Regions from separate parts of the Bradyrhizobium sp. BR14999 genome, predicted to be linked through region 2. Evidence: riboswitches for the same ligand, from Rfam matches in the RefSeq annotation. Region 2 holds a riboswitch; each other region holds the start of a gene.
The links. A riboswitch is a leader RNA that binds a small molecule or an ion and turns the genes downstream of it on or off. The one in region 2 is predicted to bind cobalamin.
Positions count from the first base shown of each region.

Region 1: linked by a shared signal. The riboswitch ahead of ACR9YP_RS11805 (ribonucleoside-diphosphate reductase subunit alpha) and the one ahead of ACR9YP_RS31330 (TonB-dependent receptor) in region 2 are both predicted to bind cobalamin.
Region 3: linked by a shared signal. The riboswitch ahead of ACR9YP_RS24245 (TonB-dependent receptor) and the one ahead of ACR9YP_RS31330 (TonB-dependent receptor) in region 2 are both predicted to bind cobalamin.

Region 1 is NZ_CM148536.1:2,562,354-2,572,092, forward strand. Features, by position in the region: gene ACR9YP_RS11805 (ribonucleoside-diphosphate reductase subunit alpha) at 1-1,645, opposite strand, end outside; cobalamin riboswitch at 1,766-1,980, opposite strand; gene ACR9YP_RS11810 (HAD family hydrolase) at 2,669-3,349, shown strand; gene ACR9YP_RS11815 (ABC transporter substrate-binding protein) at 3,788-5,167, shown strand; gene ACR9YP_RS11820 (carbohydrate ABC transporter permease) at 5,228-6,190, shown strand; gene ACR9YP_RS11825 (carbohydrate ABC transporter permease) at 6,202-7,062, shown strand; gene ACR9YP_RS11830 (ribokinase) at 7,077-8,000, shown strand; gene ACR9YP_RS11835 (SDR family NAD(P)-dependent oxidoreductase) at 7,997-8,767, shown strand; gene ACR9YP_RS11840 (HAD-IIA family hydrolase) at 8,760-9,587, shown strand; gene ACR9YP_RS11845 (ABC transporter ATP-binding protein) at 9,587-9,739, shown strand, end outside.
Region 2 is NZ_CM148536.1:6,679,645-6,689,383, reverse strand. Features, by position in the region: gene cobF (precorrin-6A synthase (deacetylating)) at 1-402, shown strand, start outside; gene cobT (nicotinate-nucleotide--dimethylbenzimidazole phosphoribosyltransferase) at 413-1,465, shown strand; gene ACR9YP_RS31335 (histidine phosphatase family protein) at 1,472-2,044, opposite strand; cobalamin riboswitch at 2,117-2,318, shown strand; gene ACR9YP_RS31330 (TonB-dependent receptor) at 2,434-4,791, shown strand; gene ACR9YP_RS31325 (PepSY domain-containing protein) at 4,804-6,240, shown strand; gene ACR9YP_RS31320 (NAD-dependent succinate-semialdehyde dehydrogenase) at 6,409-7,842, shown strand; gene ACR9YP_RS31315 (ABC transporter substrate-binding protein) at 8,457-9,739, shown strand, end outside.
Region 3 is NZ_CM148536.1:5,192,539-5,202,277, reverse strand. Features, by position in the region: gene ltrA (group II intron reverse transcriptase/maturase) at 1-773, opposite strand, end outside; gene ACR9YP_RS24250 (hypothetical protein) at 1,801-2,382, opposite strand; gene ACR9YP_RS24245 (TonB-dependent receptor) at 2,444-4,594, opposite strand; cobalamin riboswitch at 4,795-5,009, opposite strand; gene ACR9YP_RS24240 (hypothetical protein) at 5,098-5,349, opposite strand; gene ACR9YP_RS24235 (hypothetical protein) at 5,498-5,707, opposite strand; gene ACR9YP_RS24230 (hypothetical protein) at 5,860-6,036, opposite strand; gene ACR9YP_RS24225 (adenylate/guanylate cyclase domain-containing protein) at 6,159-7,895, opposite strand; gene ACR9YP_RS24220 (lytic transglycosylase domain-containing protein) at 8,221-9,739, shown strand, end outside.

The DNA.
Region 1 (9,739 bases), 4.1 Mb from region 2:
GACGCCAGAGGTCGCTGGCCCGTACCGTCTTGAAGAGCCGCATGCCACCGGCCTTGGCTTTGGCTTCATAGGCTTCGTACGCCGTCCTGAATGCCTCGCCGTAGAGATCATGCAGGTCTGGCGTCTCGTCCGGCGAGAATAGCGTCCACTCGCCGTCGGCATCGACGCGCTGCATGAATAGGTCCGGCACCCAGTTGGCAGTGTTCATGTCGTGGGTGCGGCGGCGGTCGTCGCCGGTGTTCTTGCGAAGGTCGAGGAATTCCTCGATGTCGACGTGCCAGGTCTCAAGGTAAGCGCAGACGGCGCCCTTGCGCTTTCCACCCTGGTTGACGGCGATCGCGGTGTCGTTGGCGACTTTGAGGAACGGGATGATACCCTGGCTCTCGCCATTGGTGCCCTTGATGTGAGCGCCTAACCCGCGAACTGGCGTCCAGTCATTGCCGAGGCCACCCGAATATTTGGCGAGCAGCGCATTGTCCTTGATCGACTTGAAAATGCCGTCGAGGTCATCGCAGACCGTGGTGAGGAAGCAGGACGACAACTGCGGACGCAGCGTGCCGGAGTTGAACAGCGTGGGTGTCGAGGCCATGAAGTCGAACGAAGACAAGAGATCGTAGAACTCGATCGCCTTTGCCTCGCGATCGATCTCGCGCAGCGCCAGCCCCATCGCAACCCGCATGAAGAAGGCCTGCGGCAGCTCGATCCGTTTGCCGTGCTGATGCAGGAAATAGCGGTCGTAAAGCGTCTGAAGGCCGAGAAACTGGAAGTTCAGGTCCCGTTCCGGCTTCAGCGCTGCGGCGATGCTCTGGAGATCGAAGCGGGCGAGTTCTGGATCGAGCAGCTCGGCGGCGATCCCGACCTTCACATAGGCCGGAAAGTATTCAGCATAGCGTGTCGCCATGTCGGCCTGCGAGGCCGACGTCGCAACGCCATAGACGTGCGAGAGCACCTCGCCGCGGAGCTTGTCAAGCAGCAAGCGCGCGCTGACGTAAGCATAATTTGGCTCGTGCTCGACTAGCGTGCGCGCTGCCATGATCGAAGCCAGCGCCAGCTCGTCCTGGCTGATACCGTCGTACAGATTGCGGGCGGTCTCGGCCAGCACGGGCTCGACAGAGACTCCATCGAGGCCGGCGCAGGCTTCGCCAATGATAAGCGCAAGGCGGTTGGTATCCAGCCCGACACGTGAACCATCCGCCAACGTGACGTGAAGGGCCGGAGCGCCGGCGGGCGTCGGCTGCGCGGCTGCGTCCTCGGCGCGCTGACGCGCGCGCTCTTCGCGATACAACACATAGGCGCGCGCAACCTTGTGGTTCTCACTACGCATCAAGGCGAGTTCGACCTGATCCTGCACATCCTCGATGTGGAAGGTGCGTCCTTCGCCCGCGCGCCGCATCAGCGCTGCGACGACCTCGGCGGTCAATTGCTCGACGCTCTCATGCACGCGACGCGAGGCGGCCGCCGTGGTGCCTTCGACGGCCAGAAAGGCCTTGGTCATGGCCACCGCAATCTTGGCGGAGTCAAACGTGGTCACCTTGCCGTTACGGCGGATGATCTGCATGGTCGGCTCGCTTGGCGCGAGCGATTGAGGACGCGACTGGATAATGGGAGCGGACGCATTGTCCGCGTCGTGCAGGTTCAGTGACATCAATAGGCCCCGTGATGCGTGTTGTGTTTGAACGGGGCTGTAGGGAGGGCGCTGCAGAAACGCCGGCAGTGGAGTTGCCGGACGGTGCATGCAAGCGACCGCCGGGACACCCCGCCCGTGGACGTTCTGACCGTCACGGCAGGTTTCCTGGCTTGCAGGTCGTTGCACTTCCTGTCTTCCCGGCGCAGTCGCACCAGTGACGTCGTTCGGAAGTAGCTCGCTGCTGACAGTTGCGGGGGCAGCGCCGGAATTCCGCGCACAAGGCGCAGCTCACCGGCTTCCCTCTTAGCCACTAAATCTTGCGATTCAGTAGAACCGTGACGCCTATATCTAGTGATGTCCGGGACGCGCTGTCAACACCTGATGAAGGTGCCGGCGCGGACTTGCTCGTGGAATGCTGAAATCTCACGGGCGCCTGCTTCTGACCTCCTGATCCGATGGGCGTTCTCATTCGATACCGAGAGAGCGGCCAGGCTTGCGCAGCCGCGTTGCAACTCGGCCACGAATTGGCTCTCTCCTCTCCAAGCTTACAGCGAAGTTTGGGAGGACTCCGTAGGGTCGGGATAACCACGAACCGCCAAAGCCTGGCTAATTAGTACCAATGTCGCGTTCCAGACAATGTGTTGCGACTTCGACGAGAGATCACTGCTGCTTCACAAGCCTGTCGTGTTTTTCAGGTGATGACCGGTGAGATGGGTCGAGTCACTTCGTTTATGCACTGGTACGACGCTTGCTTGAGATTGTCAGACGATGTGTTCACGTAGCCTAGGCCGAACTTATTCTCCCTCCGACGCTGGGCTCCTCAACAAGAAGATTAGCATGTCGGACGTTGCCGGCGCGTTTCCTTCGCCTTTAACCCGCACCCCATCTGCGCTTGCTAATTCCCGTGTCGTCGTGACTGTGCGGGCATGATGGCATCGATCTCTCATCGTCCACGTCGAGATGCGAACCGCAGAAGGCAAAACCGCGATTCAATGGCGGATCTTTTCCATGCGCCGATCCATCCCTGCTTAAGGTCGAATCATGAAACCTATTCTTGTCTTTGACTGGAACGGCACGCTGCTCGACGATGCGCACATGCTACTGCAGACGACAAATGCAATACTGGATCGCTTCGGCCGCACAACTATCGATATGGATACGTTTCGGAACCATTGCGACGTCCCACTTTCTATCCTGTATCGCAGTCTGGGAATGTCGGAATCGGAAATTGCCGACGTAGATCGAGATGCGGGTGCAATGTTTCACGACACCTACGAACAGTTTGCGAGCAAAGCTGACCTGCGCGAGGGCGCTCGTAGAATTCTGGAAATGGCGCGCGAGCGAGACGCTTCGTCCATCATCGTAAGCAACCATGTCGTCGAGCCTCTCCAATCGCAATTGCGAAGGCTTGGAATCAATGACTACATTAACGAGGTGATCGCTTTTGAAAGCCGCGCGGCGCAGTTCAAGTCAACGAGCAAAGGTGAGCGGCTTCGTCGCTATATGCAAGAGAACGACCTGAAGCCACAGGCGACCTTCATCATCGGCGATATGCCAGTCGAAACGAATATTGCTCGCGACCTCGGGCTCATAAGCGTATCCATTACCGGCGGATTTGTCTCCGATTCGCGATTGCAGGCAGCAAAACCGGACTACATCATTCGCAGTCACCACGAGCTGTTGCCGATCTTGCAGGGGCACGGCTTTTTCCGGGATGCATAAACGATATAAGAACGAAGATGCGACGTCCTGCTGCAGCGATCACGCATGTGCCTCAGCTAGGCTGAGAATACCTCGACCGGCGGCCATAGGCTCTCGCGTTTATTGTAGTGGCCACGAATGGAATTTAACCATTCTGCCGTTTTCCTTGCGGTAGAGCTGCGCGGGTTCGCGCCCTTGGACTATTCAGGCTGCGAAGAATCCCGGTTTGCCGCTCAGACGGTTCGCTATTGTGAGGGCCGGCATTGCGAGCCGCTAAAGCCGCGCCTACCGATCCAAGACGTCGTTCGCAAACCATTCTCACATTACCCAAACTTACCCAACCTTCGTCTGGAAAGGCCGCTTACGGTTGAGAACGGCGGCTAGCTTTCACTTACTGCGGCCTCTGCAAGAGGAGGGGCGCGTGGTTTGCGGGCCAAAGAGCCCATGTCGGAGGGAATCATGCCAAGGACGCTCGCCGTTTTGCGCGGCCATTCGGCCAATTTTGTCAAAAAGGCTCTTATCTGCTCCACGCTTCTGGCCGGAACAGTCATCAGCCAAGCCAAGGCGGACGACATCAACTGGCGCCAGTTCGAGGGCACTTCGATCGTCTGGGCCTACGACATTCATCCCTATGCCGATGCGGTCGCAGCCCAGTTGCCGGAATTCGAGAAACTCACCGGCATCAAGGTGACACCCGAGCTTTATCCGGACGATGCCTATTGGAATAAGCTGACCATCCAGCTCAGCACAAAATCGCCGAGCTGGGACGTCGTAGGCACGGGCATTCAACCGGCCTGGGATCTTGCGCCAGGCCAATTGCTCGAGCCACTCGACCGTTATCTGAACGATCCGAAACTCACCGCGGCCGGCTACGACTACAAAGATTTCTTCCCTGCATTGCGGGATGCACTGACCTGGAAGGTCAAGGAAGGGCAGATCGAGCCGGGAAGCGGGCAGGTGTGGGCCATCCCACACGGCTTTGAGAATATTCAGCTGTTCTACCGCAAAGACATCCTCGAGAAGCATGGCGTCACGGTTCCAACGACTCCGCCGCAGATGTCCCTCGCGTGCGAGAAACTCAAGGCTGCGGACCCCGCGATCACACCTTTGGGCGTACGCGGTGTGCGGTTTTGGAGCAGCATTCACACCGCTGCGATCTCGATTGCCAGGTCCTACGGCGTGCATGATTTCATCGTCAAGGACGGAAAGCTCGACACAGGCCTGGACTCACCGGAGTCGATCGCGTTCCACAAGGACTATGTGGACATGATCAAGAAATGCGCAGCTCCGTCCTTCGCCAACGACAACTGGTACCAGGTCGTCGATGGCATCAATTCAGGACGCACCGCGATGGCGATCGACTCTAACATGTTTGGCTTTTGGAATGATGTGGCTGGCAAGCCCGCCTCAGGCAAGATCGCATTCGCGCCTCCGTTGCGGGCTCCGAACAGCAAGAATTTTGAATCCAACATCTGGATCTGGTCTCTTGCGATGAACGCTGCTTCCCGGAAGAAGGGTGCAGCCTGGCTGTTCATCCAGTGGGCAACTTCAAAGCAGGTCGAGCTGAACGGCGCTGTAGCCGGCAAGCTCGTCAACTCTCCGCGTTCCTCGACGTGGAGCGACAAGGCTTGGCTTGAATACGCGGCAAAGCCTGAATTCAACAATTTCGTCGAAGCGTTCAGGGCCGTGCAAGACAGGGCGCAGCTGGCCTTTACAGCCCGCGTCGGCTTTGCCGAAGCAATGAATGCCTGGGCCGTGGCCATGCAGAAAATGGTCAATGGAGCTGACGTCAAGGCAACGCTATCCGACCTCGCCTCGGAAATCCGTTCGTCCATGTGAAGGTAAAAGGGGCGGCGGCAGATCGAGCTGCCGCCCCTTTGCATGTTAGAGAATAGTGAAATGGACCTTCGAGGATTCGACGCAACCGTGACGCTGCAGTCTTCGGCCAGTCAACTGACCTCGTCAAAAGATGATCTGGTCAAGAACGCCGCGCCGGTGCGTGTTGACTGGTGGAGTATTGCCGCGATTGCTCCAGCGATCGCCATACTGCTCGGATTTCTTCTCCTGTTCTTCTATGGCGTATTTCAGTCGCTGACTGACCTCAAGTTCGGTCGGCCGCTGGTTCACTTCATTGGCCTCAACAACTACGCAACGCTGATCAAGACCGATGATTTCTGGAACAGCATCCGGGGCACTCTGGTCTACGCCGGATCGGCGGTCATTGCAGAGGCTGCGTTCGGTCTCGCACTTGCCAAGCTGTTCGCAACTGAAGTTTTCCTAGCGCGTGTGATGCGCCCCGTCATTCTCTTGCCGCTCGTTCTGCCCCCGATGAGCGTAGCGCTGATGTGGACGACAATGATGGATCCGCAAAACGGGATCATGAACTACTTATTGTCCCTTGCCGGCATCAGCCGATTTGCGTGGATTTCGGATCCGAACACCGCGATGTTCTCCTTGGTCCTCATCGATGTATGGACCTATACGCCGTTCTTCGCACTAATTATCTTCGCTGGCCTTCAGGGCATCGATGATGAGGTGAGGGAGGCAGCCCGCGTCAATGGTGCGAAGGGATGGGCGACATTTGTTCATATCGAGCTGCCGCTGATTGGTCCGTACATTCTGATTGCCGCGTTGTTTCGCCTGATCGAATCCCTCAATCAGTTCGACATTGTTTTCGGAACCACGCAGGGCGGGCCTGGGAATAGCACCTCCGTACTTTCGGTGCGCGCCTACATTACCGCATTCCAAAATCTCGCCTTTGGACGTGGTGCCGCCCTTATGGTCGTAAATTGGATGATCGTGCTGGTCGGAGCCTTCGCCATGGTCAAGTTGTGGCGCTTCGTTCGGCGGCGCGTCAGCTGAAGAGGTCGCCCATGCGCTTCAATCGCTCGACCCTCGCAAACCTGGTCTTCAACCTGCTCGTCGGCGTTTGTACGTTGATTCTCGCCTTTCCGCTTATCTGGATCCTGATGATGTCGCTGAAGCAGCAAGCAGAGGTCATGGCCTGGCCGCCGACCTTCCTGTTTTCGCCGACACTGGAAAACTTCCGCGTCCTATTTGATGTCGCCCAGGCAGGAGCAACGAGCTATGGAACGATCAAAGTCGACTTTTTGACGCCGATCGTGAACAGCGTCCTCATAGCACTCGGCTCTGTCGTCCTTTCCTTGGCTGTGGGAGTGCCGGCCGGTTACGTGCTGGCGAGGCGGGACGTACCTTTCAAGGAAGACATTGCCTTCTTCATTTTGGGTTTCCGTTTCGCCCCCGTCCTTCTAGTGGTCATCCCGCTTTTCAGTGTTTTCCAGGCGATTGGATTATATGACACCTATATCGGCATGATCTGGGTCTACCAGGTCGTCACATTGCCGATGATCGTTTGGCTGAGTCGCTCCTATATCGAAGACATCCCGAAGGACATCGAGGAGGCGGCCGCCATGGATGGCGCCAAGCCAGCAAGGGTCGTGTGGCACATCGTGCTGCCGCTTTTGAAGCCGGGCCTGATCGGCGCCTCATTGCTCATCTTCTTGCTGGCCTGGCACAATTTCGCCCTCGGTCTGATCCTCAGTTCGACCAAGGCGCCGGTGACCGTCGCTCTTCTCAAGCTGCTCAATCCCGGCGTGCAGTTCTATCCCGTCATGGCCGCAGGGCTGGTTGTGACGATGATCATTCCCGTCATTCTAATCGTCATCGGACAGCGTCACCTCGAACGTGGCCTTACCTTTGGTGCCGTAAAATGAGTGCCAGGCCATTGATGTTCTTTGGAACGACGAATCTCGATCTATGCTTCCAGGTCGACCGGCTTCCAACGCCAGGTGAAAGCGTGATGGGCACGCTGATCCGCTACGCTGGAGGTAAGGGCGCCAATCAGGCTGTTGCGGCCGCCCGCCTTGGGCTCGAGCCAAACTTCTACACGCGTCTTGGCGATGATGATGCCGGTCGCTTTTTGCTGCAGTCGCTGCGGAAGGCCGGCGTTCGCGCGGACGCAATCAAGATGTCGCCGGGGGAAGTCTCGGGCTCAGCCCTGGTCATGGTCAGTGATGACGGCTCCAATATGATCGTCATAGACCCTGGCGCCAATCTGAACGTGACGCCAGATATGGTCGAGAGCGCGGCCGAGTTCATAGAGCGCGATGCGATCGTGGTCGCTGAAATGGGCATGCCGATCGAAGCGCTCAATCGGCTCTTCGAGATGAAGCGCGACAAGGGTTTCGAACTGATTTTCAATCCCGCGCCGGTGAGGCCGGGGCTTTCATCAGCCGCGTGGAAAAGCGTTGATTTCGTCACACCGAACCAGACAGAAGCTTTCGAGTTAACAGGGATCGAGGTCTGCGACTTCAACAGCGCCGCCAGCGCCGCCCTGAAGCTTCTGGAGCTCGGACCTCGGGCTGCGCTGATTACCCTCGGGGCGCAAGGAGCTTATTACGCTGACGCCGCACGCTCCTTTGCTCTGAGTGCCTTTCCCGTCAAGGTCGTCGATACGACGGCCGCAGGAGATGCCTTTAACGGAGCTTTCGCCGCGTCACTGGCACAGCGCTTGCCTTTGAGAGAAGCCGTAAGAAGGGCTTTGGCGGTGGGCGCCCTGTGTGTGACGCGTCGCGGCGCTCAAACCTCCATGCCGAGCGCAGAGGCCGTTGACGAGTTTTTGAAGTCCCAAACGATCTTGGAGTTGGAATGACCGAACAGTTCTCAGTTTCAGGCAGAACGGTGCTCGTGACCGGAGCCGGTGGAGGCATCGGGTCTGCCATTGTGAATGCGTTTCGGGCAGGAGGAGCGAACGTCCTTGCCACCGATGCGAACCTCGAAAACCTCGAAGACACTTTGGCAGCCTTGCCACATGGTAACGGCGCATTACCGATGGCAATGGACGTCGCGCGCGAGGAAGATGTCACCAGGGTTCTCGATGAGGTTGCCAGACGCTTTGGCCGGCTCGACGTGCTGGTCAATAACGCCGGCATTAAATCCGCCCAGCCGCTCCTCAATGGCAATGCGCAGACAATTGAGCGTACGATTCAGATCAATTCGGTCGCTGTCTTGCGCTGCTCAAAGCTGGTGATTGAACGCTTCATGAAGACCAAGGGCGGTCGCATCGTCAACGTTGGCTCCTCACTGTCTTCGCAGGGGGCAGTGTTCAACTACCAGGCCGGCGGCGCCGACTATTGCCTATCGAAAGCGATCGTTCACGACGTCACCAAGCTGCTTGCCTATGAATGCGCGCCCCTCAAGATCAATGTGAACGCAATCGCGCCCGGAATCATCGATACGCCAATGCATGGCCGTCCGCGTGAGGAGACCGAAGCCCGGCACAGCGGCCGCATCCCGCTGGGGCGCGTGGGCGTGCCGGAGGATATCGCAGGGCTTGCAGTCTTCCTCGCAAGTCCTGCAGCGTCCTACATGACCGGCCAGATCGTGCACGTGAACGGCGGGATGCTGATGAATGGCTAATACCGCTTCTGACCTTAACTGGGCGTCCATCGAAGGGATCATTTCGGACCTGGATGGCGTCGTCTATCGTGGTAACGCTGCGATCGGCGAGGCCATTCAGGCATTTAAAGAGTGGCAGGCGGCCGGATGGCCGTTCTGCTTCGTGACGAATAATTCGACGCACACTCCGGAAGAGGTCGTCCGCAAGCTGGAGAGGTTTGGGCTTATTATCGAGCCGAAAGACGTTGTCACCAGCGCCGTCACCGCCGCTGAGCTTGCTCGCACTAAATACCCGGATCTCAGGCGCGTGTTTGTCATCGGCGCGCCGTCCCTTGTTGATGCAGTGGCAGGCGCGGGGTTCGAGATAACCGATCGGAAGCCCGAAGCTGTCGTCATGGGGCTGGACCGTCAGATTACCCATGAGAAGATGCGGATTGCTGTCGATGCGATCTTGAATGGAGCAGTATTCATCGGCACCAACCCCGATCTCCTTTTGCCCACCGCAGGCGGTTTCGAGCCGGGCGCAGGAGCAACGATCACTGCTGTCGCTGTGGCTACGCAGGTCAAACCTTTAATCGTTGGTAAGCCCGAGCCACACATGATCGAAACCGCACTGTCCCGCCTAGGAACAGCTCGCAGCGTCACGCTGATGATCGGCGATCAGATTCCGACCGATATTCAAGCTGGTAAGCGAGCCGGTCTTCCGACCGTGTTGGTCACGACCGGCGTGCCGCCCCTCAAGGATCCATCTCTGGCGCCGCCGGATTTCGTCGTGTCCAGCTTGGCAGAAATTAAGGTGTTGCCGGCGCTGGCTCAAAGCCCCAGACAGAGGAGAGCATGATGGCCGATGTTCGCCTGGAGGGAGTGAATAAAGCCTATGGGACCATCCACGTCCTGCGTAACATCGACCTGACGATCGACCACGGCGAATTCGTCGTCTTCGTCGGGCCATCCGGATCTGGCAAATCGACGCTCCTGCGAATGATCGGCGGA
Region 2 (9,739 bases):
TATGACTCCTCGCTGCGAATTGCGCGGCGATTGAATCCGTTGCCTGATATCGAGGTCGTGCCCGGCATCACCTCGATTCAGGCGCTGTGCGCAGCGCATGCGCTGCCGCTCAACGACATCGGCGAGCCGTTCCTGGTCACGACGGGGCGGCGCTTGCGCGAAGGCGGCTGGCCGCAAGGCGTCGATACCGTAGCGGTGATGCTCGACGGCGGCACGGCGTTCCAATCGCTCGATCCCGCCGGGCTTCAGATCTGGTGGGGCGCCTATCTCGGCATGCCCGATCAGATCGTCATGTCCGGCGCGCTGGCCGAAGTGGGCTCGCGTATTGTCGCAATGCGGCAAGAGGCGCGCGAGCGGCATGGCTGGATCATGGACAGCTACATTCTCAAGCGCACGCGTTAAGCGAGGCAGCATGCTCCCCGAATGGGTCTACCAAGAGTGCCCCGAGATCTCCGCGCATCATCGCGAGGCAGCCATCGCGCGGCAGACGCAACTGACAAAGCCGACCGGCGCGCTCGGCCGGCTCGAGCAACTGGCGATAGAGCTTGCGGGCCTGCAAGCGACGGAATCTCCTCGTGCCGCGCGCGTGCCGATCATCGTCTTCGCCGGTGATCACGGCATCGTCGCGCAGGGCGTGTCGGCCTATCCGCAAGCCGTGACGATCGCGATGATGGCGAATTTTGCCTCCGGCGGCGCCGCGATCTCGGTGCTGGCGCGTGAGCTTGGCTCCAGCCTGGAGGTGGTCGACACCGGCACGTTGGCGCAGGAGGAGATGGCGGGAATCGTCACCGACAAGCCGCGCTCTGGCACGCGCGACTTCAGCGTGGAAGCTGCGCTTGAACCTGCGGAACTGGCATTCGCGTTTGAGGCCGGTCAGCGCGCGGTTGCGCGCGCAGCAGCCAATCAGCCCGATCTGCTGATTTTCGGCGAGATGGGCATCGGCAATACCACGACCTCGGCGGCGATTGCGGCGAGCCTGCTCGGCATCAGTGCCGAGGAGATCGCCGGCAGCGGCACCGGCGTCGACGCGGCCGGCCGCGCCCACAAGGCGCGGGTGATCGATGCCGCGATTGCGCGCCATGGCATTGCGGGGGCTTCGCCCGAAAACATCCTGTGTGCCGTCGGCGGTCTCGAGATCGCGGCGATCTCAGGCGCGATCATCGCGGCTGCGCAACGCCGCATCCCTGTATTGATCGACGGCTTCATCGTGTCGGTGGCGGCGCTGGCGGCGGTGCGGATCAACCCGTCGTGCCGGCCGTTCCTGCTGCCGTCGCATCAATCGGCAGAGCAGGGGCATCGGCTGGTGCTGCGTGCGCTGAACGTGCAGCCGCTGATCAGCCTCGATCTCCGGCTTGGGGAGGGATCGGGCGCCGCGATCGCGCTGCCGCTGGTGCGGTCGGCCTGCGCGCTCCACAACGGCATGGCGACGTTTGCGCAGGCCAATGTACCGGATCGCCCTAGCTGATCCGGCTCAGGCCAACCGCTGATTGACGGAAACGACGCGCCACCCGGTGGCGAGCCGGTCGATCCGGGTCAGCGACAGCGGATCGATCACGAAGCGCAAGGCGGCTTGCGGTGTCAGATCCAGCGCGATGCAGAGCGCAGCGCGGATCGTGCCGGAATGCACGACGAGCGCTGCGGAGCCCGCGCCGATCCGCGAGAGCCCCAGCCGGACGCGCGCGACCTGATCCTCAAAGCTCTCGCCGCCCGGCGGACGTCCGCGCGCCGGATCGCTCCAGAATTGCGCATAGGCCTCGTCGCCAGCCGCGCCGATGTCGTCATGCCGACGGCCGGTCCATGCGCCAAAATCCTGTTCACTGAATTCAGGCATCAACTTGGGCGCGAGTCCCAGCGCCTGCGCGGTCTCGACCGTGCGCCGCGACGGGCTGGCATAGCTCGCAGCGTCTGGCGGCAAGCACTGCCGCAGTACCTGCAATTGCGCGCGATCGCCGAGATCAGCCGGCGCGTCAGCCGCATGGATCGTCCCCGCGACGCCGTCGACTGGCGCATGCCGTATCAGCCAGAGGAAGGTCTCGCCTTCCATGCTCATCTCCGAGGAAGTTGGTTGCTGTGGCAATAACGCCGCAGCTTGCACATTGACTCTGTCTTGATCGTAATCCTAGATGGCTTCGACGGTTTCCCCGAGAGGGGATGAAAAGGGAATGCGGTGCGGGGAATTTGTCCCCAATGCCGCGGCTGCCCCCGCAACTGTAAGCGGTGAATCCTTCGTCAGAAGCCACTGGGTCCTCGGTCCCGGGAAGGCGACGAAGCGGTCACGACCCGCGAGCCAGGAGACCTGCCGTCAGCCGTGGTCACACGCGAAGATGTCGGTCGGGGAGTACAGACATTCGGCTTCATCGGACGGCTGACAGGCCCAGGGTGAGACCTCGTTCGCTGTGACGTGCCACTGACGTCATACCGAGGTTTCGAACTGTGTCTTCCACCCGCATTGTACGACCGCGCCGCTTCCTGCTTGCCTCCGCAGCTCTTACGTCACTAGCCGCCGCCGATGTATCTGCCGCGCTAGCGCAGCAGGCCGGCGAACCCCTGCCGCCGGTCGAGGTGTCGCCGGCGCAATCCCGCAAGCAGGCCAAGCCGGCGGGCCGGGAGGCGCAGAGCGCTCGCCGTGCAGCTGCACGCAGACCGGCGGCCGCATCTGCAGCGCCCAAGCCCGTCGTGCCGACCGCCGCGGCACCAACGCCGCTCAACAGCAATGCCGTGGCCGAAAGCGCCTCGCGACTCGGCCTCACCGTGCGCGAGACGCCGGCGACCGTCGAGGTGATCTCGGCCGCGACGATGCGCGAGCAGGGCTATCGCACCGTATCGGAGGTGGCGCAGGGCGCAGTCGGTGTCACCTCCGGCGACAATCCGGCTGAACCTTCGGCCTTCTCCATGCGCGGCTTCACCAACAGCCAGATCAACACGCTCTACAACGGCATCAAGATCGGTCCGCAGAACATGACCTCGCGGATCGCGGATACCGCCAATCTCGAGGCGGTGGAATTCCTGAAGGGTCCGGCTTCGCTGATCTCGGGCGAGGGCGCCGCCGGCGGCGCCATCAACTTCGTCACCAAGCAGCCGCATACCGGACCGATCCGGAATGAAGCTGACTTCTCCTGGGATTCCCTGAACTCGTTCCGCGCCCATTACGGCTCCGGCGGCAGCACCAACGTGCAGGGGCTGGACTATCGCTTTGACATCAGCCGTTCCACGCTCAACGGCTTTGCCGACGATACCAATGTCAAGATGTTCGGCACGTCCGGCCAGCTCAACTACCGCATCTCCGACAGCCTCAAGGTCTGGGGCGCGATCGAATATCGGGAGGATCGCTCGAAGGCCTATTGGGGCGCGCCGCTGGTGCCGATCGCCTTCAGCGGCTCGCATGCGACGAGCGGCATCGTCTCCGGCAATTACGTCTCGAACTACAACGGAACCAATCTCGGTGCCGTCACCATCGATGATCGTACCTTCAACACCAATTACAACGTCCTCGACAACCGCAACGTCGCCCAGGAGGTCTGGCTGCGCGGCGGCTTCGAGCTCAAGCTGGCGCCTGACCTGACGCTGAAGAGTCAGGCCTATGGCTATGGTGCAGAACGGACCTGGTTCAACAACGAGATCGAGGCGTTCAATTCCACAACGAACATGGTCGATCGTGAACGCTTCTATGTCGCGCACAGCCAGCGGCTGGTGGGCAACGTCACCGACCTGATCTGGGACGCGAACATCGCAGGCTTCGACAACCGGCTGGTCACGACGCTCTCGTCAAGCTATCTCGACTTCGTCAGGCCGGGCGCGGCAAACTTCCCCGGCGATTCCGTTTCGCTCGTCGATCCCAACCGCGGCTTTTACGGCCCGCTCACGATCCAGCAGCAGACCGCGCGCATCGACAACGAGGCGCTGTCGTTCGAGGACCGGCTGAAGCTGACGCAGACTTTCGCGCTAATCGGTGGCCTGCGCGTCGAGCACATCGGGCTCGACCGCAATTCGACCGACCCCGCCGGGCTTGTGAAAGCCGGCTTCCCGTTCACGAAAGACTGGGCGCCGGTGACGGGGCGCATCGGCTACACTTGGGAGGCCGTGCCCGGCCTGACCTTCTTCAGCCAGTACGCCACCGGCGCAGACATCTCCGCCAACAACATCTTCCTGCTCGGGCCGACCCAGCCGCTCGACCTGACCACCGCGCGCACCTATGAGACCGGCCTCAAGCACCTGTTCTGGGACAACCGGGCGGAGTGGTCGTTTTCCGCCTACGACATCGTGCGCAAGAACGTCTATGCCGCAGCCGGCGGCATGCAGCTCAACATCGCCGGGCGGCAGGAGTCGAAGGGCGTGGAGCTCGCGGCGGCCGTTCGCCCGATCGAGCCCCTGCGTCTCTGGGGCAACATCGCCTATGTCGATGCGCACTATGCCGACTACAATTTTGTCGGTGGCTCGTTCTCCGGCAATACGCCGCCGAACGTGCCGCGCATCGTGGCCAATGCCGGCGCATCCTGGCGCTTCTTCACGCCCTGGCCGGTGGAGCTCGGCATCACCGGCCGTCATGTCGGCGACCGTTACAACACCGATGCCAACGTGGTGACGATGAAGGCCTATACCGTCGCCGACGTCTATGCCTTCGTCGACATCCCCAAGACGGTCTTCAATGCCGTCGACCAGGCTCGCTTGACCTTTCGGGTGCGCAACTTCACCGACAAGCGCTATGCGATCTGGGGCGACCCGTTCTATCCCGACCAGATCCTGCTCGGCGCACCGCGGACCTATGAAATCTCGGCCGCGTTCAAATGGTAGGGCGGTGACCGCATGATTGGCGCGATCGTCCTGTTGCACCGCTGGCTCGGGATCGCGTTCTGCCTGCTGTTCGCGATGTGGTTCGCGAGCGGAATCGTGATGCACTTCGTTCCGTTTCCGTCGCTCACAGAAGCGGAGCGATTTGCCGGACTCGCGCCGGTGAATCGCGGAGAGGTGAAGATTACGGTTGCGGATGCGGTCGCTACGAGCGGGATCGCGGATGCCACGCGCGTTCGGCTGATCCAGCGGAGTGACGGCGCGGTCTACATCGTCTCGGGTCCATCGCGTCAGCGCGCGATCCGTGCGGCCGACGGGAACGACGCGTCGATGAAATCCGCTGACGTCGCACTGGCTATTGCGCAGGCTCATGCGCGCCAGCGCGAGATCGATGCCTCGCATGCGACGATTGTCGGCCGTGCGGATTACGATCAGTGGAGCGTGCCGAACGGCTTCGATCGTCATCGACCGCTGTTTCGCGTTGCCCTCGGCGATGCCGCCGGGACGGAGGTCTATGTCTCGTCGCCGACCGGCGAGATCGTGCTTGATACGACGCGCAGCGAGCGCGGCTGGAATCTTGTCGGCAGCGTGCTGCACTGGATCTATCCGACCATCCTGCGCAGCAATTGGTCCCTGTGGGACCGCGTGGTCTGGACCTTGGTGCTGCTGGCCCTGATCGCGGCTGTGCTGGGCGCCGTGCTCGGGATCGCGCGGATCAGGATTTCCAAGAGGCAAATCTCCACACCTTACCGTGGCTGGCATGCGCTGCATCACCTCATTGGCCTCGCAGCGACGGTCTTCGTGCTGACCTGGATCTTCAGCGGCTGGCTCTCGATGGATCACGGCCGGCTGTTCTCGCGCGGCCAGTTGACGCCGGCAGAGGCCGGCCTGATGAACGCCGCGCCGGATTGGCGGGAGGCCCCATCGCTCGATCGGCAACCGATATCTCCCGCGGCGCGCGAGGCCGAATGGTTCGCCTTCAACGGCAAAGTCTATCGGCGCGATCGGGTCGCCCTCGGCCGTCAGACCTTGAGCAGGAGAGGGGATGCGCCGCGCGATGGACTGGCGGGATTCCTTGATGTGCACGAGATTCAGGCTCTGACGGGGCGCTTTGCAGTCGGCTGCGGCCTACCGTCCGTCCTTCCTGATAGCGACGACTACCCCGCGCCATCCACAACGCCGGGTGCACCGGTCTACCGCTCGCGCTGTGACGGCGACCTCTGGTTCGACATCGATGGCGGCGACGGCGGCGTGCTGCAAAGACTGGATCCGTCGCGGCGCGCCTACCGCTGGCTTTACAGCGCGTTGCACACGCTCGACTTCCCGGTCTTGCTGGCCCACCCGCGGCTGCGTGATGTGGTGATCGTCAGCCTCTGCACGCTCGGGCTGACCTTCTCCATCACCGGCATCGTCATCGGCTGGCGGCGCTTGCGGTCGTCGCTGGCAGCCTGAATTAAGGCGCAACTGCGGCTCGATACGGTCGGGTCGGCAGATCAGCAATGCCTTGCCCTATCGTCATTGACGCCTTTTCGCCGGCCGCCTTTCGGTGTAGCTCTGCGCTCGCTCGAAGCGGCGGCAGCAACCCGTCGAAGACCGAAAATCATGCAGGAGGCAGCAAGGATGTACCCGAAAGTTCAGATGTTCATCGCCGGCGAGTGGACCGACGGCACGTCCGGCAAGTCGGAGGACATCCTCAATCCCGCCACCGGCCAGCCGATCGGCAAGACCCCGCACGCCTCGCGTGCGGACCTCGACCGCGCGCTGGAGGCGGCCAGGGCCGGCTTCGAGGTCTGGCGCAAGACCTCGCCGTTCGACCGCTACAAGCTGATGCGGAAAGCGGCCGACATCATCCGCTCGCGCGCCGCCGAGATCGCGCCGGTGATGACCATGGAGCAGGGCAAGCCGGTGGTCGAAGCCCAGGGCGAGACCATGCTGGCCGGCGACCTCATCGACTGGTTCTCAGAGGAGGCCCGCCGCGCCTATGGCCGTATCGTGCCGCCGCGGATGGGCAACGTCTCCCAGCTCGTGACCAAGGAGCCGGTCGGCCCGGTCGCCGCGTTCACGCCCTGGAATTTCCCGATCAACCAGGCAGTGCGCAAGATCTCGGCCGCGCTCGCCGCCGGCTGCTCGATCATCGTCAAGGGACCGGAAGAGACGCCGGCGAGTTGCATGGAGCTGGTGCGCGCCTATGCTGACGCGGGCATTCCCCCCGGTGTCGTCCAACTGGTGTTCGGCGTGCCGGCGGAAGTGTCGGAATATCTCATTCCGCATCCGATCATCCGCAAGATCAGCTTCACCGGCTCGACTGCGGTCGGCAAGCATCTGGCTGCGCTCGCCGGCCTGCACATGAAGCGCGTCACCATGGAGCTCGGTGGCCATGCGCCGGCGATCGTGTTCGCCGACGCTGATCTCGACAACGCTGCAAAAATCCTGTCGGCCAACAAATTCCGTAATGCCGGCCAGGTCTGCGTCTCGCCGACGCGTTTCCTCGTGCATGAAAGCGTCTACCAGCCCTTCGTCGACAAGTTCGTGGCGGCGGCCAAGAGCCTCAAGGTCGGCAACGGTCTCGACAAGGACACCCGCATGGGGCCGCTGGCGAACCCGCGCCGCGTCGACGCCATGGAGAGCTTGGTCTCCGACGCGGTCCAGCGCGGCGCCAAGGTGCAGGCCGGCGGCAAGCGTATCGGCAATGAAGGCTTCTTCTTCGAGCCGACCGTGCTGACCGACGTGCCGCGCGATGCGCGCATCATGAACGAGGAGCCGTTCGGACCGCTCGCGCCCATCACGTCCTTCCGCAGTTATGACGAGGTGGTGGCGGAAGCGAACCGTCTGCCTTACGGCCTTGCAGCCTATGCCTACACCACTTCGACCAAGACGATGCAGGCGATCGGCTCCGACATCGAGAGCGGCATGGTGTCGATCAACCACCATGGCCTCGCGCTGCCGGAAGTGCCGTTCGGCGGCATCAAGGATTCCGGTTACGGCTCCGAAGGCGGCCTCGAGGCGATCGAGGGTTACCTCAATACGAAGTTCGTCACCCAGGCGAGCGCGTAAGGATAGTGTAAGGGTTAGCCTTGCGACTGTGCGAGGCGCAGTCTGCAAAGGCTAACCCCTGCGATCCCAAGGCAATCGCATTTGAAGGCGACTTCCCTGCGGCGATCCTTCGAGACGCCCGTTTGAGGCGGGCTCCTCAGGATGAGGGCGGAGTGTGCGGCAGCAGATTCAACAGGCGCCGATGCCGCTTAGCCTCATCCTGAGGAGCCCGCCTAACGCGGGCGTCTCGAAGGACGAGGCGCGCGCTCAGGCCGCTCAAAATACCATACGCGATTGCCCTGGCTGCGATCCTTTGCCCGCGCGGACAGCGACAAGGCACATCCGCGCGGCCGGTGGCCGTGATCGCCACCACCGCAAGTCCCTTCGCGGATGCATACAGCGTTGCCTGCATCCTTCTGGCGAGCGCTTAAGGAAACGAAAAGCTACGGCAAAACATGCCGTGGCAGCGATGCGCCGCGCTTGATCGCGGCAGCGTCTGCAAGGAGGCGCGAAGTCCCCCCAAATCGCCGCTGGCGAAGGCGCAGTTAGTGGCATACCATTTGCACGCCAACGGGCAGGTTTCACCTGCCCTTGGCCAATGATGGCCGGCATCACGGCAATAGTGGGAGGACTTCATGGATCGCAGGACCGTATTGAAGGGACTGGCTGGCGCGGGCAGCCTGGCGTTGACGGGTGGCCTCTCGGCCCCTGCGCTGTCGCAAGGCGCGGCGGCGCGCACGTTGCGCTTCGTGCCGCAAGCGAATCTCGCCAATTTCGATCCGATCTGGGGCACTCAATATGTCGTGCGCAATGCTGCCGCGATGGTCTGGGACACGCTCTACGGCATCGATTCCTCGCTCCAGCCCCAGCGGCAGATGGTCGAGTCCGAGGAGACCTCCGACGATGGCAAGATCTGGACATTCCGCTTAAGGCCTGGCCTCAAGTTCCATGACGGCGAGCCGGTGTTGGCTAAGGACGTCGTTGCGAGCCTGTCGCGCTGGGCCGCGCGCGATCCGATGGGGTTGATGATCATTGCGATCCAGCAGGAATTGACCGCTGTCGACGACCGCACGTTCAAATGGGTTTTGAAGCAGCCCTTCCCGAAAATGCTCTATGCGCTGGCCAAGAATAACGCGCCGTGCTCCTTCATCATGCCCGAGCGTATCGCGAAGACCGATCCTTTCAAGCAGATCACGGAATATGTCGGCTCCGGGCCGATGAAATTCGCCAAGGGCGAATGGGTGCCGGGCGCCAAGGCCGTGTTCGAGAAGTTCACCGACTACGTCCCGCGGCAGGAGAAGGCATCCTGGCTTGCCGGCGGCAAGCAGATCCTGATTGATCGCGTGGAATGGGTGGTGATGCCGGACCCGGCGACCGCAGCGGCCGCGTTGCAGAACGGCGAGGTCGACTGGTGGGAGAACCCGATCGCCGATCTCGTGCCCGTGCTGAAGAAGAACAAGAACATCAGCGTCGACATCGGCGATCCCCTTGGCAATATCGGCTCGTTCCGCATGAACCATTTGTTCGCGCCCTTCAACGATGTGCGAGCGCGGCGCGCGGTGCTGATGGCGCTTAGCCAGGAAGACTATATGCGCGCCATCGTCGGCGACGACACCGCGCTGTGGAAGCCGCTGCCGGGCTTCTTCACGCCAGACACGCCGCTCTACAGCGAACTGGGCGGCGAAATTCTGAAGGGCAAACGCGACTTCGATGGCGCCAAGAAGTTGCTCGCCGAGAGCGGCTATTCCGGCCAGCCGGTGACGTGTTTGGTGGCGCAGGACCAGCCGATCACGAAGGCGCAAGGCGACGTCACCGCGGACCTCCTGAAACGGCTTGGCATGAATGTCGACTTCGTCGCGACCGATTGGGGCACGGTTGGCTCTCGCCGGGCGCAGAAGACGCCGCCCGGGCAGGGCGG
Region 3 (9,739 bases), 1.5 Mb from region 2:
ACGAAGGCATGCCCGCGCCGCTCCAGCTCCTTGTCGATTTCGTCCAACAGCACGTTGGCCAATAGCGGAGACAGCGGACCGCCTTGCGGCGTCCCCTCACCCCGCTCGATCACCACCCCGTCTGCGAGCACGCCCGCATTGAGGTAGCGGCGGATCAGCCGCAGCACCCGACGGTCCGCGATCCGTTTGGCCAGCCTTCCCATCAGGATGTCGTGGTTGACCCGGTCGAAGAACTTCTCCAGATCGATATCCACCACGAAGCTGCGGCCTTCCTGCACATAGGCTTGCGCGCGACGCACCGCGTCGTGCGCACTCCGTCCGGGCCGGAAGCCATAGCTTGCATCCGAGAAGGTTGGGTCGAACTGCGGTTGCAGAACCTGCAGCAGGGCCTGCTGGATGAACCGGTCGAGCACGGTGGGGATGCCGAGCTCGCGCTCGCCCCCGCCGGGCTTCGGGATCGCCACCCGCTTCACTGGCTGCGGCTGGTACTGCCCCGCGAGCAATTTCTCGCGCAGGAGCGGCCAGTGCACGCGCAGATGGTTAGGTAGCTCCTCCACCGTCATCCCGTCGATGCCGGGACTGCCCGCATTCTGCCGAACACGCTTCAGTGCGGCCTGAAGGTTCTGGCGTTCACACACCTTCTCCATCAGATCGCTGCTTCCTGGGCGCTCGTCTCCACTTCCAGTCAGGGGCGCTTCCACGCGCCCGGCCGGCCGCTGCAGCTTCACCGCAGCGGTCGATCGTGCGTCCGGGGCTTCCGGCTTCTGTGGCATAATTCCCCCGAGGTTTGTGGGCGTTTCGCCCTTCCCATCGTTCGGCCCTTCACGGCTTTAAGCCGCTACTACGGCCTCTGCTGACTTCTCGCTCCGAGGGCCTTGCAACCCTCGTCACCCTTTCAGGTGCAAGCGAGATCTCCCCGGGTAAGACCTTCGACCTTCGCTGCACGACCGCCGGATCTACGTCGCCTGCCTTGATCACAACGGCTTTGCGGCTCCTGGCCCGCTCGCCCTGCTCGGCTCCGCCTCATATCCGATTTCTGTTCGTCGGCCCGCAGCTTCGCTCCCCGCTTCCTTCACGCCGGCCTCGCGGTCCGACACTCTGCGGTTCACTTCGCTCGCTGTGATCAGCTCACGGAAGGACTTTCACCTCCAAGTCGAAGCCCATGCCGGGCACACCAGGGAAGGCCGGGTGCCGGCTGGCACCCGCGGTCCGCTGCGCGAAAAGCACACGCAGAGAAGACCGCACAACAGCATACAGGTGAAGCCCAACACACGGCCTTCCCTGCGCAGTGGTTTGACGGCTTATGCCGTGCTCTCCCGGGAGCCGAATTCCTTCTGGCCTCCCTCACCCCGGCGAAAGTCGCCGGCACCCGCGCCGGTTGACGCCAATGCCGCATCCGCCAAGGCTTGACCGTAGCAACGACGGCCAGGACCACACGGTTTTGCCGTACGCGCGGTTCGCCTGCGCCGCAGGGTTCGACGGCGTTGTGCACGTTGCCATCGAAATGCTGGCGCGACGAACCTGACAGCGCCGTCCGTCCGCGCGAAGCCTAGGGCTCACGGAGAGCAATCCGCCCTGCCCACAGCTCTCGCGCCCGACGCCACCGCGTCCACCGCAAGCCCGGCTCTGCGATCATCACGACACATGATCGCCCCTCAAGGGTGAGCCGGGATGAACGACACATACGCCAATTCCGAATTTCGGTAAAGCGGAATCTTTTTGCGCGGGCGGGTTGACAGTCCGGCGACACAGCAAGATCCCGTGGCCCGAATGGCGCCACGACGTCGAACGCAGCGGCGCTCAGGCCGACATCGCTCCCTGGCGCCCGAACGGATCGAGCAGGCGGACGATCTCGCAGACGGCGACGAGACCGGCGAGCCAGGCGGCGCTGGTCAGCCCGAGGCGCGTCACGATGGCGGCAGTGAAGGCGCCCTCTCCGCCCAGGAACGGCGTCGCGGCGAGCAGCGCGAGCTCATAGGCCGCATAGGCGGCGACGAGCGTGACGGCCAGCGCCAGCGGCGTGCGGCCCTGCGGCAGCATGCGTAGCACCGCGGACGAAACGGCGGTCGCCAGCAGCGCGGCCGCGCCGATCGCAAAACCCCAGGCGACGGTGCTGCCGTCGATGGGATAGTGCAGCGCGCCGAAGCCGATGGTCTGGTTGACGAGCCAGGCGCCGGTGACGACGAGCAGCGCCGGGCGCAGCGGCAGCATCGCGGCCGCGACAACGGCAAAGGCCGCGAACGGTGTCGCACAGGCGAGCGCGAAGCTTGCGAGCGCGCATGACACCGCGAGCAGCGCAAAGCAGAACATCGGCGCAAGGCGCGGCGTCACCGGATGAAGCCACAGACGGTCGGCGCGAGACGGCTGGATGCTGAGAGCCATAAGTGATCTCCTTCTCTTCGAATTCTAGTCCATTTGGGGACGTGTGACAGCCCTATCGACGTCAGAACGTGGCGCCGGCTTTGAGCAGATAGCTGCGGCCGGGCAGCGGATAGGCGCTGAAGCGACCGTCGGTAAAGGTGCTTGCGACTGCATAGTCGTAGTAGAGCGCTTTCAGCAAATTGTTGACGCTGAGCGACCAGAAGTACCGCTCATATCGACCACTGAGCTTGAAGTCGATCGTGCCATTGGCAGGAATCGGCTTCTGAGTTCCGGCCTGGTCGTTGTCCATGCGACGCTCGCTCCAGAACCGCGCGGTGGCATCGAGCACGACATAGTTCTGCCAGATGTTCCAGGTGACACCCGCACTCGCGGTGTAGCGCGAGACCAGCGGCACGTCATTGCCGGCCCAGACGCCTTCGCGGAAGACAGCCCTCGTATAGGCCATGCCGGCGCGCAAGAGCAGCGCGTCGTTGACGCGATAGGAGACACTGGTCTCCGAGCCGAAACGGCGGGTCGGATCGAGATTGGTGTTGTAGAACAGGATTGGATTGAAATGGATCTCGTTAGCGAGGTCCATCAGATAGAGACTGCTCTGCATCTGAAGACCGCCTCCCTTGATACGCAGCCCAGCCTCGACATCCTGCGAGGTCTGGGTCTTGAGCTGGAACGTTTGCGGCAGCGGATTGAAGAAGGGATCGAATGAGGGTCCCGACGACACCCGCTCGTCGACGTCAGGCGTGCGAAACGCCCGCGCCGCGCGGCCGAACAGCGAGACCATGTCGCTGAGGCGATGCTCGGCACCGAGGTGCAGCGCATATTGGGTCTCGTCGCTCCTGAGCGGGAGCGCGCCGATGTCGGCGTTGAACGGAGCCGTCGGATCAAAATTGTCACGTGCCGACAGACTGACGGTCTGCACCCGCGCGCCATAGGAAACGTCGGTCGTGGGCGTCACACCCAATGTGTGCTGAAGATAGCCCGCAACCGTCTGCTGCCTGAGGTCGTAATTGTGCCAGGCGGCGAGACCCTGGCCGGCGCCGCGGCTCTGCTGAAAGCTCGCATCGTAATAGTCGATGCCGGTCAAGAGCTGCGACGGCATTCCGAGCAGAAGGCTCTTCACGCTGAGCCGCGGCGTGATCGACCATGTCGTCAGATTGGCGTCGACATAGGTCGAGGTGAAGAAAGCGGGCACCGGCGTCGGACTGGAGAAGAATGCACTCTGCTGCCTCTTGTCGCGCATCCCGCCGTCGACGATGAGATCGACGCCGTTCACCAGGGTTTTTGTGAAGCCCGCTGTCGCGCCAAAACCTTGCTGGTTGGCATAGTTGAAGGGCGTGCTGGTCGCTCGCCGGTTGGTCGCGAGCTCATCGAGGCCGATCGAGGGATCGACGGTGCGGCCGCCCGGCAGTCGCAGCTCCTGATTGTCGCCGGTCACGGTCAGGAAAGCAGTCAACCCCGGCGTCGTGTAGTTCAGATTGCCGACACCGTTCTCCTGGGAATAGCGATTGTTGTCGCGATAGCCATCGGTCTTGACGGTATTGCCGTAAAACGAGGTCGACCACGGACCGGAATTGAGCGATGTCGAGACGTTGCCGAGCCTGGTGTTGAACGAGCCGAAGCCGGCCTCGATGCGCGCGGCCATGGGCGGTCTGCCGACGCCGTTCTTGGTGATGATGTTGATGACGCCGCCGACCGCATTGTCCCCATAGAGCACCGCACCGGAATTGCCGCGCGTGATCTCGATACGCTCGATGGAATTGAGCGGGATGGTGGCAAGGTCCACCTGCGCCATGTCGATGTCGTTCAGCCGTCGTCCGTTGACCAGCACCAGCGTGTTGGCGGTTGCGAACGCGCCGAAGCCGCGCAGGTCGACACTGGTCTTGGCGCCGATCGGACCGCCATAGAACGTCGTGATCTGGGCGCCCGGTGCTTGCGTCGAGATGATCTCGGCAAGCGTCTGCGACGGCGCATGGGCGATGTCGGCGGCCGTGATGACGCTCGTGGCGGCGCCGACGATGCCTCCATTGTTGCTGGCCGCCTCGCCGCCAGAGCCGGACGAGCCGGTCCCTGTCGGCGCGCCGTTCGGCATCGCCCGGCGCCTCCCCGTGTCGCCATCGCTGGTCGCCCTGGCACGTGTGCGGTGCTGATCGTCGAGCCTGGTCACTTCGACCGGTGGCAACTGCTCGGCGGCAGTCTGGGCGCGGGCGCCCCTCATATTGAGGACAAGAACGGGAATGATGAAGCTGGACGCCAGCCAGGCCGTGCGACGGCACCGGACGGCGGCGGAAACGGAAGACATGCGAATAAAACCTCGGCAGGACGTCAGTGGCACGTCACAGCGAACGAGGTTTCACGACGGAGCGATCAGTCGTTCCGGTGAAGCTAATGTCTGTACTCCCCGACCGACATCTTCGCGTGTGACCACGGCTGACGGCAGGTCTCCTGGCTCGCGGGTCGTGACCTCTCCGTCGCCTTCCCAGGACCGAGATTCCCAGTGGCATAGGACGAGAGATTCGCCGCTTACAGTTGCGGGGGCAGCCATGGCATTGAGAAGATCCCGGCGTTGGGAAAATCTCGCACCACGTTCCCTTTTGATCTCCGTGACGAGAACCGTCGCGGATCTTTTACGAGTCGTGCGGCCCGGGAGTCAATCGGCTGGTTGCATCTGGCAGCGACCACTCGCCGCTGCCGGTCCGTCCCGCAAGCAGAGGCCCGGCGCTACGTCCGCCCTCGTGGGCGCTGGGCCTGCGCCCAAGCGACGGCGACGTCGCGTGGCGGAACATCGATGCGCTTGATCGGCGTCAGTTCGCCGGAGGCAGAGACAATCGCGGTCTCCTCGCGGCGGCAACGCCGACACACGAAACGGACCTCACGCGGGAATGCCGACCAGCTTGAACGTTTGACGTTCGCAGCCATCGGCCAAGCGTCGCAATGCGACACCAGGAACCGGCCGGGATCGAGCATACCCATTCAATCGGACTCCACGTCCTGCCCGCTTCCTTCAATGATTAATCCAAGTGAATCGTTCCGGTGCCAGGGCACCGCCGACGGCCTCCTGTCTTTTGGCGCGTCAGCGAACTTGGTTGCGTCGCTCCCGACCTTCGCACGCATCAAGAACTCAGCGAGCCCCCTTGAGGGTGCAGGAGGTCGTGCAGGTGACCGTGGTGCCGTGATCGCATGACTTGCAGGCGCTGACGCACTGATTCATGTCGCGAGGATTGTAGCTGTAGTTTCGCATCGGGCAGGTCGACGTCGAGCCGGTGATGTCCTGCTCCTGATCGCAGGCCGCCGTCATGAGCGCGAATATGATCACTGCAACGAGACGCATGGGATTGCCCGTCAAACATGGCGAGTGACACTCGCGAGGCGCGCTGCATCGCAACGAGCCCCGGCCTTCCCACCGCGAGCCATCGCCAATCAGCGACGCCCGCATGCGTCTGAGAATGCGCGCCAAATGTTAAGAACGGATTGCAGTCGGCCTCAAGCAGCAGCGCTGGTCGCGATCGCCTGCCGCATATCCACTGCCAGCTGGCGGTACTGCTCGGCGAGCTTCAGATAGAACTCGCGCTTGGTGCTGTCGGTGGCGAGCTTGGCGATCAGCTCGCACTCGGCGGAGAGCGTCTCGAACCGTTCGAGCCTGTCCTCAAGGTGTGTCATCGGCGTGTCCCCATCTGACGCCTCAGGGACGTCAAGCCTAAGCCCGGGAAATAGGTCACGGCGAACATCGTTATGGAGTAGAATCGTTTTTTCCGTTCGGCGACGCCGGACGGCAGGCAATGCTATTTCTGCTCCAACCGCCAGGCGCCGTCCCAACCGCCGTCCGGCGGGTTGGCCTCGAATTGCGCGATGCGGCCGAGCAGCGTGCGTGAGGGACCGTCGCCGGGGACCGCTTCGAGCGCGGCGTTGAAGGCGGCGCGGGCGTCGTCGAAGTGCCCGGCGCGATAGGCGTCGAGACCTTCGGCATAGAGCGTGCGCAGGCGCGCTTGCGCATCGGTGAGTGCGCCGGCCCTGCCCATCACCTCGAAAACAGCTTGCGGTGCGCGCTGCCCCGCGACCGCGACGCGATCAATCTCACGCAGTTCGAGCTGTGAGCCGATCGCATCCGCCGTTGCCTGCGAGACCAGGATGCGGGTGCCGTAGGCCTTGTTGGCGGCCTCCAGCCGCGAGGCGAGGTTCACGGCGTCACCCATCACGGTAAAGCTCATCATCAGCTCGGAGCCGATGCTGCCGGTCAGGACCTCGCCGGTGGCGATGCCGATGCGCAGATCGCACGGCGCCGGCATGGCGCGGATGCCGAGCAGATCCGGCAGCTGCTTCTGGAGCGCGGGCACCTGATCGGCCATCTCGATGGCGGCAAGGCCGGCGAGCATCGCCTGCTCGCCCTCCTCGATGAAGGGCGGGCCCCAATAGCACATGATTGCATCGCCGATATATTTGTCGATGATGCCGCGATTGCTGCGGATGGGGCCGGACATCACCGTGAAATAGTGGTTCATCACCTTGACGAGGCCGCGCGGGGTCACGCCCTCGCTCATCGAGGTGAAGCCACTCATGTCGCAGAACATGATGGTCATGACCCGGCGCTGGCCGTCGATGGCGACCTCCGGCCGGTCAATCAGGCCCTGCACCACCTTCGGGTCGATGTAGCGGCCGAAGGTCTCACGGATGCGCTCGTTGTGCCGGAGCTGCTCGATCATGCGGTTGAAGGCCGCGGCAAGCTCGCCGATCTCATCCTGGGTGGAGACGGTAATGGGCTTGTCGAACCGGCCCGCCTCGACCTCGCGGGTGCCGGCGAGCAGCAGCCGCACCGGGCGCGTGATGCCGCTACTCACCAGGAGCGCAAAGGCAAATCCAACGATCGCTGCGAGCAAGGTCACGATGCCCGATACGATGATCGCCTGGTGCTGGTGGCTGATCACCTGCGACGTGCTGAAGAAAACCTGCGTCAGCATGTCGGCGCGGATCGCATCGATCTTCTGATTGAACTGGTCGCGCAGCACGTCGATGTGCTCCAGCGTGCCGCGGGCCTCCGCCATCTGTCTGGCATCGACCTGCTTGGCCAGCTTTGCGTGGTCCTCGGTCAGATCGCGGCGCAGCTCAGTGACGGCGGTCTCGATGCGGAGCTCGATCCGCGCCAGGGCAGCATTGTCGGACGGTGTCCTGGGATCGTTGATGATGGCGTTGATGAGCGTGCGTGCGCTCTCGGCCTCCTCCTCGATCCTGCGGTCGGTCTGCTCGAACTCGCGCACGCGCGCCGCATAGGCCTCCTCGTCCGACGGCGACTGCATCTTGGTCATGACCATGCGCCGCAGCGCCAGCGCACGCTCCAGCGAGCGGATGTTGGCGCGCGCCAGATGGCCGTAGGCCGGGATGTAGCGGTTGGTCAGCTCGTCCAGGAGGACGCCGACCTTGCTCGACATCACCATCGACAGGATCGAGGTGACCAGCATCAGGACGATCAATCCGAGGGCGATACCGACGATCTTGCGCCGGATCGACTGGTTGAAAATCGGCATAGGTGCAGGGCAAAGGCTGAAAGGATGAAGCGAGGGAACTCAATACACCGGATTTAGCCATGGGAACACGCGCAATCTCGCCTTTCTGACGCCGTGAGCCGTACGCAACCGTCGCGCGAGCCTCAATCGTTAACAAAGGTTAAACACGCTGCCTTTTCCGCTATTTCGGAAGTTCCCGAGTTCCCATCCGTATTTTGCCGCATTGTTGCGAGAGCGTGAGGAATGCGAAACGATGTCATGACATCGTTTGGTGTCGTCTCTTGATTCTCAAGCCGCATGTCGTCGCGGACCTTGGTTTGTAGTGGTTTCGCAGGGGGACCATGGAATGAACCAGTGCCTACGCTCGCTCGCGTGTGTCGTTGCCGTGGCCACAATGGCCCTCCTTCCCACCGAGTTGGCGGCGAAGAGCAGTCATAAATCTTCCGCGCCGAAGAAGACGCATGAGGCGAAAGCCGGCAAGCAGCGCCATGCCTCCGCCGGCAAAGCGCGGCACGGCAAGCACGTCGAGGCCAAGCGCAAGCCGAAGAAAACGGTCGACGAGCCCTCGGACAAGCCGGCACCACCGCCGCTGACCGGCGATCTCGCCGCGCTGAAGGATGCGATCGACCTCGCGCGCAAGGGCAAGACCGAGGATGCGGGCGCCGCGCGCGACCGCATCACTGACCCCGCCGGACAGAGGCTTGCGGACTGGTTCATGCTGCGCCACTCCGAGAGCACGGCGAATTTCAAGCGCTACGCCGCCTTCCTCGCCGCCAATCCGGACTGGCCGAGCAGCGCCCTGCTCCGCCGCCGCGCCGAGGCGCGGCTGTGGCAGGAGAAGAGTGACGCGGCCATTGTGCACACATTCACCATGGACCGGCCGACCAGCGCCAAGGGCAAGTTCGCGCTGGCCCGCGTACTGCTCACTGAAGGCGAGACCGACAGGGCTGCGCGTCTCGTGCGCGAGGCCTGGCGCACGGACGAATTGACCGAGCGGAGCGAAGAGGACTCCTATGCGGCGTTCAGCGACCTTCTATCCGCCGACGATCACCGCGCGCGCATGGACAAGCGCCTCGGCGCCAAGGACTACGCAGGCGCAAGGCGCGCGGCCAAACGTCTCGGCGAGGATGCGCTCGCGATCGTGAAGGCCTGCGCCGCCGTCACCGGCAAGGCGAGCAAGGCCAAGGACTATCTCGAGGACGTCTCGACCGAGGCGCGGCGCGATCTCGGCTATGTGCTGTGCCGCGCTCAGTGGCATCTTCAGAACGACCGCATCGACGACGCAGCCGAGGTGATCCTCGCCGCCCGGCCCGACACGATGGCCGCGCAGGACACCGATGCCTGGTGGCGCGAGCGCCGCCTGCTGGCGCGCAAGCTGCTCGACCAGGGCAAGTTCAAGACCGCCTATGACGTGGTGCGCACGGCCGCGGTGCCGGAGAAGGAAGTCTATCGCGTCGACTACCACTTCATGTGCGGCTGGATCGCGCTGCGCTATCTCGACGATCCCAAGACGGCGATGGTGCACTTCGCCGCGATCGACGCAGGCTCGGCCAATCCGATCGCGCTGTCGCGCGCCCATTACTGGCGCGGCCGCGCCGCCGAGGCGATGGGTGCCACAGCCGACGCACGCATGAGCTATCGGGCGGCAGCGCGCTATCAGACCGCCTATTACGGTCAGCTCGCCCGCGCAAAGCTCGGCCTGGACCGAATCGAACTGCGCGCGCCCTCGCCCGTGCTGGCCGCCGCCGACACGCAGTTGGCGGACGAGCGCGTGCGCGCAGCCAACATGCTCTACGATATCGGCGAGCGCGACGTCGTGTTCTATTATGCCGAGGATTTTGCCAAGGAGAGCTCCGACGCCGCGG